2 regions of the Embleya sp. NPDC008237 genome follow, and region 2 is predicted to be linked to the other one. Evidence: riboswitches for the same ligand, from Rfam matches in the RefSeq annotation. Region 2 holds a riboswitch; the other holds the start of a gene.

Region 1 (7,726 bases), on a different contig from region 2:
CCACTCGTGTTCCTTGCTGTAGCGCAGGTGCTGGGGTGCGTGCACGGGTCCATTCTCCATTCGATCGAGGGGGGTCTGTCCCTCAGGTGGGTTTGTAATGGTTTGTACCGCAGGCCCGGAGGGCCCGCGCCGGCCGCGCCCGCGGAACTCGGGTCGGGCCGCCGGCCGCCTCGGTCAGGCCCGCTTGTAGAACGGCAGCGCGACGACCTCGACCGGCTCCGCCTTGCCGCGGATGTCCACGGCCAGCCGGGTGCCCGGTTCGGCCCGCTCCTTGGCCACGTACGCCATCGCGATCGGCACGCCCAGTGTCGGCGAGGGTGCGCCGGAGGTGACCTCGCCGACCCGCTCGCCGGTCTCCGCGTCCACCACGGGGTACCCCGCACGCGGGACCCGCTTGCCCGGCGAGGTGAGCCCGACCAGGGTCCGGCGCACGTCGTCCTGCGCCGCGGCCAGTGCCTCGCGTCCGACGAAGTCCTCGGGCTTGTCCAGCCGGACCACCCGACCCAGGTTGGCCTCGTACGGCGTGGTGTCCCGGGTCAGCTCGTGCCCGTACAGCGGCATGCCCGCCTCCAGGCGCAGCGTGTCGCGGCAGGAGAGCCCGGCGGGCACCAGGCCGTGCGGCTTGCCGGCCGCGAGCAGCGCCTCCCACAGCGCGACCGCGTCGTCGGGCGAGGCGAAGAGCTCGAAGCCGTCCTCGCCGGTGTAGCCGGTGCGCGCGAGCAGCACCGGAATGCCGGCGACCTCGGTGCGCAGGATCGCGTAGTACTTGAGTGCGGGCAGGTCGGCGTCGGTGAGCGAACCGACGATCCCGGTCGACGCGGGGCCCTGCACGGCGAGCAGCGTGTACTCCTCGGACGCGTCGCGCACCACGGCGTCGAAGTTCTCCGAGCGATGCTTCAGGCTGCCCGCGACCACGTCCGCGTTGGAGGCGTTGGCCACCACCACGAAGTGCTCGTCGCCCAGCCGGTAGACGATCAGGTCGTCGACGATGCCGCCCTCTTCGGTGCAGATCATCGTGTACCGGGCGCGGTCGATCCCGATCTTCGAGACGAAGCCGACCAGGGCGTGGTCGAGCGCGCGGGCGGCGTCCGGGCCGGTGACCTCGATTTCGCCCATGTGGGTGAGGTCGAACAGGCCGGCGGTGGTGCGCACCGCGGCGTGCTCGTCGCGCTCGCTCCCGTACCGGAGCGGCATCCGCCAACCGGCGAAGTCGGTCATCGTGGCCCCGAGCGCGTCGTGCACGGCGTCGAGCGGGGTCCGGCGGTCGGTGGTCATGCGAAGGCTCCTTCGAGGGGGCGCCGGCGGGAACACCCGAGGGGCGCGGGCCGGTCGGGGGCATGGCGTTCGGCCGCGCGCTCGGTCGGCGCGCACGTTGCACGACGCACGGACGAGGAGCGGGTGCCGGTGCGGAGTGCGGCGAAAGACGACGGGCGGTGCGGCCAGTGCGACAACGGCGAGTACGACAACAAAGGGGGCTCCCTGCCATGGCTTTCAGCCCTTTTCGATCGGAGTCGATCGAAAAGTGGGGTGCCCTCCCCTTCTGTCATCGGAACCTGAGAGCTTCATCGCTTCCGGGCGCATCCGCGCGCGGAACGGCGATTTGCACCGTGGGTGAACCGCACCAGCGGTGCGGTTGCTTTCCAGAAGTGCCTGACCCATGCGGTATCGGTGCCTGAGAGATTCCGGGGAGGAGTTGCTCCTTCGGCGCCCCGCTCGTGGGCGAGGACTCTTCCGCGTGGGGTCGACGGCCGATATGAGGTTGTGCCCGGCATGCTAGCGCGTGTCGTCAATCCCCCGCCGGGGCCGGGACCCCGCCGAGTCCGAGGACTGCCGACTCCGGGCGTCGCCGACTTCGAGGGTTGCCGACTTCGGGGGGCGGCCGACACGCGCTCGCGCGCGAGGGTGCGAGGGTGCGACACCATGCGCAAGGCAGGACGGTTCGGGACAAGGGAGGGCTCGTGGAGACGGACTCGGCGGGGGCGCATACCGGCGCCGCGACGAGCGGCGTGTTGATGCCCCGGTCCGTGCACGACCTCCGGGAGGAGCGCGATCGCACCGGGGAGCGGATCGGTGACCGGGTGGTGGACGTGCTGGCCTATCCGGCCTCGTGCGTGCTCGTGGTGACCGGCCTGCCCGGGGCCGGCAAGAGCACGCTGCTCGCGCGCGTGATCACCCCCGGGCCGACCGTGGCCGTGCTGGACGCGGACCTGGTCCGGGCGCGCTGGGCGGTGCGCGCCGGGCGCATCCCGTACCGGGTCTATCGGCCGCTGGTGCGGCTCGCGCACTACGGCGAGGTGGCCCGGGCACTGCGCGGCCCCGGCGCGGTGGTCGTGCACGACAGCGGCCGCAACCCGATCCTGCGCCGGGTGCTGGTGCTCGCCGCCCGCCGGCGCGGCAGTTCGGCGCACGCACTGCTGTTGGACGTGAGCGCCCATCAGGCCCTGGCCGGCCAACGCGCGCGCGGTCGCGGAGTGTCCACGCCGGTGTTCGCCCGGCACCACCGCGAGTGGCGCGAACTGCTCGCCCGACTGACGCCGTGGCTGGATGCGGGCCCCACCCTGGCGTCCGCGCCCGGCGGCTTCACCTCGTGCGTACTGCTCGACCGGCCGGCCGCCCGGACGCTCAGCCGGATCGTTTTCGCAGACCCCGTACCCGGACAGTCCCGACGGCGGCGGTCGACCGAGTCGTAAACTGCGGCGGACAGCAGAGGAGCACCACCATGCCGTTTCCGGCCAATCCCGTGGAGAGCGCGCTCGTCGCGGCGATGCGCGACCCGTCCCGGGCCGAGGCTCTCTTCGAGGCCCTGGCCGAGTCGGACGTGTGGGTGCCGCTGCCCGAGGGCGGTGACCCGACGGACAGTGAACTGACGCTGCCGATCACCGAGATCGACGGCCGGCCGTACGTGCCGGTGTTCTCCTCGGAGGAGGAGTTCCGGCGGGTCGCCGGCCCGATGGCGTGCACGGTCGCGCCGATGCGCGAGTTCGCCCGCGGGCTGCCGGCGCACGTGGGCATCGCGGTCAACCCGGGCGGCGAGGTGGGCATCCCGATCCCGCCGCCGGGGGTGCTGGAACTGGCCCGGCTGCCCGGGGCGGGCGTGCGCGGCGCGCGGGTGCGGCTGTACGAGCCGGACGAGGAGCCGATGGAGTTCCTGATCGCGGCCGCCGCCGAGTTCACCCACGTGCCGGTGGTGCTGAGTGCGCGTCGCGGCCTGGGTGTGATCGAGTCCGACCCGCCGTGCCTGTTCATCGGTGTCGAACTGGACCGCTGGCAGGAGGAGGACCGGCTGGCCGCGGTCGGCGCCCTGGAGCGCGCGCTCGGCCGGGCCGCATGTCCGTGGCCGGTGAACGTGGTGCTGTTGGACGTTGCGCAGGATCCTGTGGGGGACTGGATGCTGGAACGGGCCGAGCCGTTCTACCTGCGGGTCGACCAGCGCTGAGCCCGCGGGCCCGGCACACCCGTGCGCCCACGCGCGATTCGCGCCGGCGCGCCCCGGTGCGGGGCGTTCGCACTGCGGCATTCGTCGCAATGACTTCATCGGTCCGGCGGGACGGCGGGACAGTGGTCCGGCGGGACGGCGGGACATCGCAACATCGGGACATCGGTTCGGGTTCGGGGAGGACGTCGTGAACCAGGTCGAGCAGGCATTGAGCCAGGTGGCACCCGGGCGTTACGACGCCTACGAGCGGTTGCTCGAAGCGCTCACCGGCGCTCACGTGTGGATGCTGCTGTGGCAGGGGCAACCGGGCAGCCCGGACGCGCAGTACGGGAACATGGACGTGGCCGGATGGCGCTACGCCCCGGCGTTCACGTCCGAGGAACAGCTGCGTCTCAGTGGCTGGGATCGCTCCTTCGAGGTCTGTCCGGTCACCGAGATCGCCTCCTCCCTGTACACCGACCACTGGGGCCTGTGGCTGAATCCGCACGCCCAGGGCGGCGGCGTCGGTGTTCCCTACCTCGACCTCCGGCGGATCGTCGGCGGCCTGGACCGGTTGATGGCCGGCCCCCTGGAAGTGGGCGAACCGACGTTGTGGGACCCGGCGTTCTACGCCCTGCTCGGCGGCCAACTGTTCCAGACCCAGGTGGTGCGAGCCGCGCACCGGGCCTGGGTGCGACCCACCGTCGGACCCGAACGCCTCGTCATCGGCCTGCGCCTGACGGACAATCAGCCCGCCACGATGCAACGGATGCGGGACGCGATGGCACGCGCCTCGGCCGCCGCGCCGGCCGGCCTGACGTTGTCCTCGGTCGCCCTGGACGACCCGTTCGACCCGGTCGCCGCGTGGATGCGCGAGCACACCCGGCCGTTCATCGGCATCGACATGCTCGACGAGGCCGCCCGCAACTCGCAGTGAACGAAGATCGGCACACAGTGGCGGGAGCGGGGCAACAGGCACTGATGCCCCCAATAAACTGACGTCACGTCATCAACCGCTGCCTTGTTGTGATTTCGTGACCGATCTACGCGGATCAACCGGTGAATCGTGTCGCCGTAATCACGGTTCAGTAAAGGTATTCCTCGACCCCTGTTGGTGACCCCCGTCACGGAGGAGTCTCACCCGGACGACAGATCCCGAAGATCATCGGGATCGCAATGCCGGGTATGGCGACGGGATCGGCGATCCCGAGCCGCCGTCGCATCCGTGAGCGGGGAGGGTCGATCCATGACGGCACCGATCGAGACCACCGGTGTGGCCCGAGAGGCGCACCCCGAAGCGATCGCCGAGTCCGCCGGCGTACGCATCGAGGGTCGTTCCCTCGGCCAGATCGCGTGGGCCCGATTCCGTCGCGACAAGGTCGCGATGGCCGGTGGCGTGGTGATCATCCTCATGGTGCTCGTGGCGATCTTCGCACCGGTGATCACCTCCTTCGTCGGAGGCGACCCCGCCGAGTACCACGACGATCTGCTCGACCCGGTGTTGAACATCCCCAACGGCAGCTTCGGCGGCGCCAGTTGGGACCATCCGCTGGGTCTGGAGCCGGTCAACGGCCGGGACATCTTCTCGCGCATCGTCTACGGCGCCCGCATCTCGATGCTCGTGGCGTTTCTCGCCACCCTCCTGTCGGTGGTCATCGGCGTCGTACTGGGCACCGTGGCGGGCTACTTCGGCGGCTGGGTCGACGCGCTGATCAGTCGCGCGATGGACGTCTTCCTGGCCTTCCCGCTGCTCCTGTTCGCGATCGCGATCGGCAGCAGCCTCCAGGGCGAGGCGTTCGGCCTGAAGGGCGACACGCTCCGGGTCACCGTGCTGATCTTCGTGATCGGCTTCTTCAGCTGGCCCTACATCGCCCGCATCGTGCGCGGCCAGACGTTGTCGCTGCGCGAGCGGGAGTTCGTCGAGGCGGCCCGCAGCCTCGGGGCCACCGACCGGCACATCATCTTCAAGGAACTGCTGCCGAACCTGGTCGGTCCGATCCTGGTGTATTCCACGCTGCTGATCCCGACCAACATCCTGTTCGAGGCCGCCCTTTCCTTCCTCGGCGTCGGCGTCCAGGAACCCACCGCCTCGTGGGGCGGCATGCTCGCGCGCGCCGTCCCCCGGTACGAGGACGCACCGATGTTCATGGTCGTCCCCGGAGTCACGATCTTCATCACCGTGCTCGCGTTCAACCTGCTCGGCGACGGGCTTCGAGACGCCCTCGACCCACGCAGCCGCTGAATATCCCGCAAGTCCCCACGAGGAGGCACGACCAGCGATGAAACACCCGGTAACTCGCAGGCGCAGGGCCCAAGCGCTGATCGGCATCGTTGCGGTCACCGCGCTGGCCGCAACCGCGTGTGGCGGTGGTGGCGGCGGCTCGAAGAAGAAGTACTCGCCGAGCAACAAGGCCGTCACCGAGGTCGTCAACCAGTCGCCCAAGAAGGGCGGGACGCTCAAGCTGGTCAGCTCGGACAAGTTCGACTCGCTCGACCCGGGCGACATGTACTACGCCTCGGCCTGGAACTTCTCCCGGCTGATGGCCCGTCCGCTGCTGACCTTCAAGCCCGCCCCGGGCAACGCGAGCTACGAGTTCGCGCCGGACCTGGCCACCGAAGTGGGCAAGACCGACGACGGCGGCAAGACCTGGACGTACCACCTGCGCAAGGGCGTCAAGTACGAGGACGGGACCGAGGTCAAGGCCGCGGACGTCAAGTACGCGGTCGAGCGGACCTTCGACAAGGAGATCCTGCCCAACGGCCCGGCGTACTTCAGCCAGTACCTGGACCCGGACGGCACCTACAAGGGCCCGTACAAGGACAGCGCGCCGGACAAGCTGGGCCTGAACGCGATCGAGACGCCGGACGACTACACCATCATCTTCAAGATGAAGGAGCCGTTCGCGGACTTCAACTACCTCGCCGCGCTCCCGCAGACCGCGCCGGTCCCGCCCGCCAAGGACACCGGCAAGGAGTACGTCAAGCACCCCCTCGCCACCGGCGCGTACATGGTCGACGGCCAGTACGAGCCCGGCAAGGCGGTCAACCTGATCCGCAACCCGCACTGGGACCCGAACACCGACCCGCTGCGCAAGGCGCTGCCGGACCGGATCGAACTCCTGGAGAAGCAGGACGCGAACGACGTCGACAACCGGCTCTTCGCCGGCACGGCGCAGCTCGACGTGGTCGGCACCGGTGTCCAGGCCGCCGCCCAGAACAAGATCCTGACCGACGAGAAGCTGGCCGCGAACTCGGACGACGCGGTCTCCGGTGCGCTGGCGTACCTCGCGATCAGCTCGAAGACCCCGCCGTTCGACAACGTGCACTGCCGGCGCGCCGTGCAGTACGCGGTGAACAAGGCGCAGATGCAGCGCGCGGTCGGCGGTGAGGTCGGCGCCGACATCGCGACGAACCTGATGCCGCCGACGCTGGCCGGTTCCAAGGTCGCCGACATGTACCCGAACGGCGAAAAGCACACGGGTGACGTGGCCAAGGCCAAGGACGAGCTCAAGCAGTGCGGCAAGGCGGACGGCTTCAGCACGGTGCTCACCGCGCGCAGCAACCGGCCCAAGGAGGTCGCGGGCGCCACGTCGGTGCAGAACGCGCTCGCCAAGGTCGGCATCAAGGTCGAGATCCGCCAGTACCCCTCGGGTGACTACTTCACCCAGTTCGCCGGCGTGCCCAAGTGGGTGGCGGACAACAAGGTCGGCATCATGTTCATGCAGTGGGGCCCCGACTTCCCGACCCAGTTCGGCTTCTTCCAGCAGATCGTGGACGGCCGGGCGATCAAGCCCGCCGGTGGCACGAACCTGTCCGAGCTGAACGACCCCGCGGTCAACGGTCTGATCGACCAGGCCACTCGTACGATCGACCAGAACGCGAGCGCGGCCATCTGGCAGCAGTTGGACCAGAAGGTCATGGAGTCGGCGGTGATGGTTCCGTTCGCGTGGACCAAGTCGCTGCTCTACCGCCCGCCGAACGTGACCAACCTGGTCGTCACTCCCGCGTACTCCGGGATGTACGACTACCTCAACATCGGTATCCAGTAAGCCTGCGACGAGGTCAGTAGCCCGAAGGAGAGGTGAAGGCCCGTCAGTTCCGGTGCGGGGAGTGGTGATCCCGCTCCCCGCACCGGACCGGGTCGCCGGCTCATGATTTTCTATCTGCTCAGGCGACTGGCGGGAGCGGTGGTGCTCCTGTTGATCGTCACCATGGCGGTCTTCGCCATCTTCTTCCTCATTCCGCGTCTGGGAGGCGCCACAAGCGACCAACTCGCCGCGCGGTACGTCGGCAAATCGCCCAGCCCACAGG
Region 2 (7,726 bases):
CGAGTCGGCCCGCCGAGCGGCCCGAGCCGTGCTTGAATCCCGCGCGTTGCTCCCCGCCGACTGCCGCGCCGATCAAGCCGCGCTCACAGCCGGATTCCCGCACCGCGTCTTCGAGATCGACCTGCTCGACCTGGTCGCGGATCAGGGCGTACGCAGCGCCCGCCCGGTGGGTTGGCGCTGGCTCATGTGGTCCGGCGACGTGGTCGTCGGCGGCATCGAGGTGCGCCCCGGCCCGACCGGTCACGGCGTCGGTCGATTCGTCGAGGGACCGTTCACCGTGGCCACCGCACCGGCCGCCGCCGCGGCCCGGGCGCTTCCGCAGACCCTGCTCCGCCGCGACGAGGCGCGCCTGCTGAACGTGCCCGGGATGTACATGGTCGCGCTGTGGTTGGCCGACGAGGCGGGCGGTGTGGACCTGCTGATCCCGCTCTCGCCGGCGCCGTGCGGCGTGCAGGCGCTGCGCAGCTACACCGCGGCGGAACTGGCCGCGGTGCTGGCCGCGCGCACCCGCCGGCCGGCCGCCGTGGGGGCTCCGGACAGCTGATCACACCCGACCGTTCACACGTGTGGTCACATCTTGGGCGCAGTCGGGTGAGAACTGCGAGAAGTCCTGCGCGCGGGCCTTCGGAGGCGGACACTGTGAGCTGCCGGGCAAGGCTGCCCGACGCGCTCCGCGCAGACACCGAGAAGGTACGAGGATGTGCCAGCACCGACCGCATTGCCCACCGGCGGACAGCCCCGATCGTGAGGCCGCCGCCGTTGTGGCCGCTCATTTCGAACAGGGATGGAGCCTGCTGTGCAACGGCGTCGTCCTGTTCGAGGACACGGGCGAACTGCTGCCGGACGGACGCACCATCGCCCCGCACCGGCCCCGAGTGGGGTTGGTTTCGGCGGCCTGATCCGTTCGCACGGCCCAACGAGCCGGAGGTCACCTCGGAACGACCTCCGGCTCTTGCCTGCCCGGGGCCGGTCGGGCCGCCTTCCCGATACAGTCCGAGCGGCAACATGCGATCTGCGGCGACACGATGTCGGGCGCGACGACGACTGGGAGTTCCATCCCCATGGGCACTGGCGGCACCCCTCGGCCCGGTCGCCCGCGTGATCCACGCACCGACGAACTGATCCTGGCCGCGGCCCGCGAGCTGGTCGCCGAGCAGGGCTACAACCGGGTCAGCATCGACGCCGTCGCCCGCCGGGCGGGCGTGACCAGGCCGACCGTGTACCGCCGCTGGCCCTCGAAGGCGCACCTGGTGCACGAGGCGGTCTACCCGGCCCGCGAGATGAGCTTTCGGCCGCTGCCGCACGAGGACTTCGCGACCGGCGTACTGCGCTTCGCCGAGGCCGCGCTGGAGTCGTTCCGTCGCCCGGAGACCGCGGCCGCGGTGCCGGGGCTGCTCGCCGAGTACCGCGACCAGCCCGAGCTCAAGGAACTGCTCGTGGCCCGGATGGATCCGGTCCGGGCGATCTTCCGGGCGTTCGTGGCGGACGCGGTCGCGCGCGGCCAGGCCCGCCCGGACGTGGACGCCGACCTGCTCTTCGAATCGCTCAGCGGCGCGTTGATGTTCGGCGTCCTGGGCAGCGACCTGGCCGCCAAACCGGGGTTCGCCGCGTCGGTGGCCCACCTGCTGACCCACGGCGCGGCCCGCCCCTGATCGCTTCGCCCGCGGTCGGGACGTCCACGATCGAGAGCGGGCCGCGCCCGGTTCGGGTCAGTTGTTGCCGTACGCCTCGATCGGCGGGCACGAGCAGACCAGGTTGCGGTCGCCCTGGGCGCCGTCGATCCGGCGCACCGGCGGCCAGTACTTCTCGGCCGGCACCACACCGGCCGGGAAGACCGCCTCCGCCCGGGTGTAGGCGTGCGTCCACTCGCCGGCGAGCAGCTCGGCGGTGTGCGGCGCGTTGCCGAGCGGGTTGTCGTCGGCGGGCAGCTCACCCGACGCGACCCGGTCGATCTCGCCCTTGATCGCGATCATCGCGTCGCAGAACCGGTCGATCTCGTGCAGGTTCTCGCTCTCCGTCGGCTCGATCATCAGCGTGCCGGGCACCGGGAACGACATGGTCGGCGCGTGGAACCCGTAGTCGATCAGCCGCTTGGCGACGTCGTCGACGCTGACCCCGGCGGTCTTGGTGATCCCCCGCACGTCGATGATGCACTCGTGCGCGACCAGGCCGTTCGGGCCGGTGTAGAGCACCGGGAAGTGCGGTGCGAGCCGCTTGGCGATGTAGTTGGCGCCCAGCACCGCGACCTGGGTGGCCTCCTTGAGCCCGTCCGGGCCCATCAGCCGCAGGTACGTCCACGGGATCGGCAGGATCGCCGCCGAGCCCCACGGAGCGGCCGAGATCGGCCCCACGCCGGTCTCCGGGCCCGCGGTGGGCTGGAGCGGGTGGTTGGGCAGGTACGGCGCCAGGTGCGCGCGCACCGCGACCGGGCCCACGCCCGGACCGCCGCCGCCGTGCGGGATGCAGAAAGTCTTGTGCAGGTTCAGGTGCGATACGTCGGCGCCGATCGCGCCGCCCGGCTGGGCCAGCCCGACCAGCGCGTTCAGGTTCGCGCCGTCCACGTAGACCTGGCCGCCGGCCTCGTGGACGGCCGCACACACCTGCTCGATGCCCTCCTCGAACACGCCGTGCGTGGACGGGTAGGTCACCATCAGCACCGCGAGCGTGTCCCGGTGCCGCTCGATCTTGTCGTGCAGGTCGGCCAGGTCCACGTCGCCGTTCTCGCCGGTCTTGACCACCACGACGCGCATGCCCGCCATCACCGCGCTGGCCGCGTTCGTGCCGTGCGCGGAGGAGGGGATCAGGCACACGTCGCGGCCGGTGTCGCCGTTGGCCCGGTGGTAGGCGCGCACCGCGAGCAGGCCCGCCAACTCGCCCTGCGAGCCGGCGTTGGGCTGGAGCGAGACCTTGGCGTAGCCGGTGATCCGGGCCAGCGAGTCGGCCAGGCCGTCGATCAGCTCCAGGTATCCCGCGGCCTGCTCCACCGGCGCGAACGGGTGCAGGTTCGCGAACTCGGGCCAGGTGATCGGTTCCATCTCGACCGTGGCGTTGAGCTTCATCGTGCACGAGCCGAGCGGGATCATGCCCCGGTCGAGTGCGTAGTCCTTGTCCGCCAGCCGCTTGAGGTAGCGCAGCATGTCGGTCTCGGAGCGGTGCGTGTGGAAGACCGGGTGGGTCAGGAACTCGGTGTCGCGCAGCAGCGGCTGCGGCAGCGCGTCGGCGGTGTCCGCGTCCAGCGCGGCCACGTCGCCGGTGACCCCGAACGCTCCCCAGACCGCCTCGACGTGCGCCCGCAGGGTGGTCTCGTCGCAGGTGATCCCCACGTGGTCGGCGTCCACGGGACGCAGGTTGATCCCGGCCGCGCGGGCGGCGGCGAGCACCTGCGCGGCCCGACCCGGCACGCGCACGGTGATCGTGTCGAAGAAGTCGCCGTGCACGACCTCGACGCCGCCCGCCCGCAGCCCGGCCGCGAGCACGGCCGTGTAGCGGTGGGTGCGGCGGGCGATCGAGGTGAGCCCGTCCGGCCCGTGGTAGACCGCGTACATCCCGGCCATCACGGCCAGCAGGACCTGCGCGGTGCAGATGTTGCTGGTCGCCTTCTCCCGGCGGATGTGCTGTTCGCGGGTCTGTAGCGCGAGCCGGTAGGCGGGCGCGCCGTCGGCGTCCACGGACACCCCGACCAGCCGGCCCGGCATGCTGCGGGTGAGCTTCTCGCGGACCGCCATGTATCCGGCGTGCGGACCGCCGAAGGCCATCGGCACGCCGAACCGCTGAGTGGTGCCGACCGCGATGTCGGCGCCCATCGCGCCCGGCGCACGCAGCACGGTGAGCGCGAGCAGGTCGGCAGCGACCGCCACCAGCGCGCCCTGTGCGTGCGCCGCCTCGATCACCGGGGTCAGGTCGCGGACCCGGCCGTCGGCGCCGGGGTATTGGAGCAGCACGCCGAAGCAGCCGCCCTCGGGCAATCCGTCGGTGGTGTCGGCGACCACGACCTCGATGCCCAGCGCCTGCGCCCGCGTGCGCACCACGGCGACGGTCTGCGGCAGGGTGGCCGCGTCCACGACGAACACGTCGCTCTTGGCCCGACCGGCCCGTCGGGCCAGGGTCATCGCCTCGGCGGCGGCGGTGGCCTCGTCGAGCAGCGAGGCGCCGGCCACGTCCAGGCCGGTCAGGTCGGTGACCACGGTCTGGAAGTTGAGCAGCGCCTCCAGCCGGCCCTGCGAGATCTCCGGCTGGTAGGGCGTGTAGGCCGTGTACCAGGCGGGGTTCTCCAGCACGTTCCGGGTGATCACCGGCGGGGTGAAGGTGCCGTGGTAGCCGAGCCCGATCATCGAGGTCAGCACGGTGTTGCGGGAGGCCAGCTCGCGCAGTTCGGCGAGCACCTCGGCCTCGGAGCGCGCGGCGGGCAGTTCGAAGCCCTCCAGCGCGCGGATCGCGGCGGGCACCGCCGCGTCGGTCAACTCGTCCAGGGATCCGTAACCGATCGCGGCGAGCATCTTCGCCTGCTCGTCGGCGTCCGGACCGATGTGCCGGCCGGTGAACGGCGACGCGGCCTCCAGGCCGGTCAACGAGCCGGGACCGGAGGGGAGTACGGCGTGAGCACGCGTCGGGGCAGGGGTGCGCGGGGTCATCGCGAAAGGCCTCCTGGATCGCTCCTGGACGGACACGCGGGTCGCGCGCCCACCGGCCTCCCCCTCTGTCATCTGTACCTGAGAGCTTCACCGCGCCCGGGGCACCGGTCGAACCGGTTCCCACGGGCGCGATTTGCACCGTCGGCGAGGATCCGACCCGACTCGGCGAGCCACGTGCGGATCCTGCTTTCCAGAGTGCCCACGACCACGCGGTACGGGTGCCTGAGAGATTCCGGGGAGGAGTTGCTCCTTCGGCGCCCCGTGTACACGACACGAGGACTCTCCCGCGCGAACGTAATGGGCGACCTCAACGGTATCAGCGTGACCCTCGAAAGGGCCCGCGCACTAGGCGTAGGTCACAGTGGTCGTGGTGTAACCCAGGGATCGCATCATCCCCTGGAGCATGTTGGTGGTGTTGCGCTCGGCGCGCTCCAGCAGTCCGGCGGTCTTCGCCGCGTCGTCGATCTTCTTGGTCGCCAGCACGTAGAGCTGCTGCTGGTCGGCGGGATTGCCGGAGAAGAAGTCGCCGAGGCGGTCGAACAGGCCCCGGTCCTGGGCGATCACGTGGCTGTTCTTCTGGTCGAGCGCCGCGGGCGCGAGCCGCGCGTGCGGGAGCTTGATGGTCACGCTCTTGTTGTCCGGCGAGGTCTGGATCGCGTCCTGGCCGATCCCGCCGAACTCCACGAAGCCGCCGACCTGGCCGACCCCGATGAACAGCGTGCGCTGGCCGCGGACGGCGTCCGGAAGGAACTTGGCGTCCTTCTCCAGGTCCACGACGACCTGGAAGGTGCCGCTGACCGCCTCGTAGCGGCTGAGATCCTGCACGGCCTTGAGCATCACCGGTCCGCTGTGGTCCTTGGTGGTCTCGCCGAACGGGTTGAACTTGCCCGGCAACAGATTGACCAGCCCGACCAGCACCAGGGCCAGCACGATGAAGCCGACCAGGAGTGTGACCAGGAAGGCGGGCAGGCCGAGCCTGCGGCGAACCGATCGGAAGGCACCCTGCCCTCGCGCCGGCCGCTCTTTGACATCAGTCATGGTGGGGACACCCCCGAGGAGTCGTGTGACCCGCGCCTGCCCCGGATCCCGGCGGCTATCCCCGGTCGGCGGCGGGTAGCGGAATCGGTTCCCCCGGTCGCAGCGCCGGATCGGTGATCACGAACGTGCGCACCCGGCCCGGCCGACCGCCCGGCACCTCGAACCGCACGGTGACCCGACCGACGCCGCTGCCCTGCACCCAGCCGGGTCCGAACTCCTCGTGCACCACGTCCTGGCCCGGCGACCAGGAGACCCGCTCCGGGACGGCCTCGACGAGCGGCTCCGCGTCGCCCTCCGGGTCATCCTCGATCGGCTCGCCGGCCCCGGGCTCGGCCGCGCCGAACAGGTCCTGCTGGGCGAAATCGGCCAGGCCGCTCACGCCCACCCCGAGCAGCCGCACGCCGCCCGTGACGTCCACCTGCGCGGCCAGTCGGCGGATCGTCTCGCGCACCACGCCCGGATCGTCGGTGGGCCCGCGCAGCGTCTCCGAGCGGGTCAGCGTGCTGAAGTCGTAGCGGCGCAGCTTGAGCACGATCGTGCGCCCGGAGCGCCCGGCGGCGCGCAGCCGCTCCACGCACCGGATCGAGAGCCGGTCCAGCTCCCGCGTGATGCGCTCGCGGTCCACCAGGTCGGTGGCGAAGGTGTCCTCCACCGACACCGACTTGGCGTCCCGGTCGGCGACCACCGGGCGGGCGTCCAGCCCGGCGGCCAGCACATGCAGGCCGTGGCCGTGTGCCTGGCCCAGCAGTCGGACCAGTTCGCTCTCGTCGACGGCGGCCAGATCGGCCACGGTGTCCAGACCGGCCCGGCGCAGCACGTCGCCGGTGGCCGGGCCGACCCCGGGCAGTGCGCGCACCGGCAGCGGGTCCAGCATCGCCCGCTCGGCGCCGGGTGCCACCACGCACAGCCCGTCCGGCTTGTCCGCCTCGGACGCGATCTTGGCCAGCAGCTTGGAGGTGGCCGCGCCGACCGAGCAGGTCAGCCCGGTGGCCGCGTGGATGTCCGCGCGCAGGCGTACGGCGATCTCGGTGACCCGTTCGGTGTCCAGCGTGCCGCCGTGCGGGCCCGCCTCCAGGTCGACGAACGCCTCGTCCAGGCTGAGCGGCTCCACCAGCGGGGACAGCCGGTGCAGCAGTTCCATCACGGTGTCGCTGACCTGGCGGTACAGCGCGAAGCGCGGGCTGAGGAAGGCGGCGTTGGGGCAGCGTCGGCGGGCCTCGCCGATCGACATCGCCGAGCGCACGCCGAACACGCGGGCCTCGTACGAGGCGGTGGCCACCACGCCGCGCGCGCCGATGCCGCCGACGATCACCGCCTTGCCGGCCAGGCTGGGCTTCGCCACCTGCTCGACCGACGCGTAGAACGCGTCCATGTCGAGGTGAAGGATGCCCGGGGCCTGTCTCACACCGCGCAATGATGACGCACGGAACCGACATCCGGGTGCGTTCGCGCGCTCAGTCGCCCAGGGCGCGGCGGATCTCGTCGTTCTTCGGGTCGCGGGCGCGTGGATCGGGTTTGAGCACGATTTGACCGGTCGCCTTGAACGCGGCGAGCACCTCGCGCCCGGTGCCGTACACGGTGGGCCCGATGTGGCCCCACGTGAAGGACTCGTCCGGGACGCCGTACGCGGATATCCCGGCGGCCCGGCACAGTCCGAGCGCACGCCGCAGATGGAAGCTCTGCGTGACCACGATGACCCGGTCGATCCCGTAGACGCGCTTCGCCCGGATGCAGGATTCCCAGGTGGAGAATCCCGATTCGTCGGTCACGATCCGATGTCGCGGTATCCCCCGGTCCACGAGGTAGCGCCGCATCACCCCGGTCTCGTCGTAGCGGTTGCCGCCGCCGTCGCCGCTGACCAGGATCACCCGGGTCCGGCCGGCCCGGTACAAACCCAGGGCCACGTCCAGTCGGCGGGCCAGCAGATCGGACGGCCGGTCCCCGTGCACGCCCGCGCCGAGCACCATCGTGACGTCCTGATACGGCACGTCGGCGGGCGAGCGGACCCGGTTCCCGGCGTACAGGTGCAGCCCCGTGATCGGGGCCAGCCCGGCCAC

Evidence for each region. Region 2 has a riboswitch for glycine ahead of gcvP (aminomethyl-transferring glycine dehydrogenase). Riboswitches for the same ligand answer to the same signal wherever they lie in the genome.
Region 1: it holds a riboswitch for glycine, as region 2 does, so the genes downstream of both, gcvT (glycine cleavage system aminomethyltransferase GcvT) here and gcvP (aminomethyl-transferring glycine dehydrogenase) in region 2, are expected to answer to the same signal.

The regions. Positions count from the first base shown of each region.
Region 1 is NZ_JBIBGL010000001.1:223,512-231,237, forward strand. It holds gene gcvH (glycine cleavage system protein GcvH) at 1-45, opposite strand, end outside; gene gcvT (glycine cleavage system aminomethyltransferase GcvT) at 175-1,275, opposite strand; glycine riboswitch at 1,651-1,744, opposite strand; gene ACFZBU_RS00885 (AAA family ATPase) at 1,959-2,690, shown strand; gene ACFZBU_RS00890 (enhanced serine sensitivity protein SseB) at 2,720-3,436, shown strand; gene ACFZBU_RS00895 (enhanced serine sensitivity protein SseB C-terminal domain-containing protein) at 3,624-4,352, shown strand; gene ACFZBU_RS00900 (ABC transporter permease) at 4,662-5,657, shown strand; gene ACFZBU_RS00905 (ABC transporter substrate-binding protein) at 5,695-7,464, shown strand; gene ACFZBU_RS00910 (ABC transporter permease) at 7,567-7,726, shown strand, end outside.
Region 2 is NZ_JBIBGL010000002.1:395,437-403,162, reverse strand. It holds gene ACFZBU_RS04920 (hypothetical protein) at 1-544, shown strand, start outside; gene ACFZBU_RS04915 (DUF5999 family protein) at 699-899, shown strand; gene ACFZBU_RS04910 (TetR/AcrR family transcriptional regulator) at 1,062-1,652, shown strand; gene gcvP (aminomethyl-transferring glycine dehydrogenase) at 1,710-4,631, opposite strand; glycine riboswitch at 4,832-4,928, opposite strand; gene ACFZBU_RS04900 (DUF4230 domain-containing protein) at 4,977-5,669, opposite strand; gene ACFZBU_RS04895 (DNA polymerase IV) at 5,725-7,074, opposite strand; gene ACFZBU_RS04890 (vancomycin high temperature exclusion protein) at 7,124-7,726, opposite strand, start outside.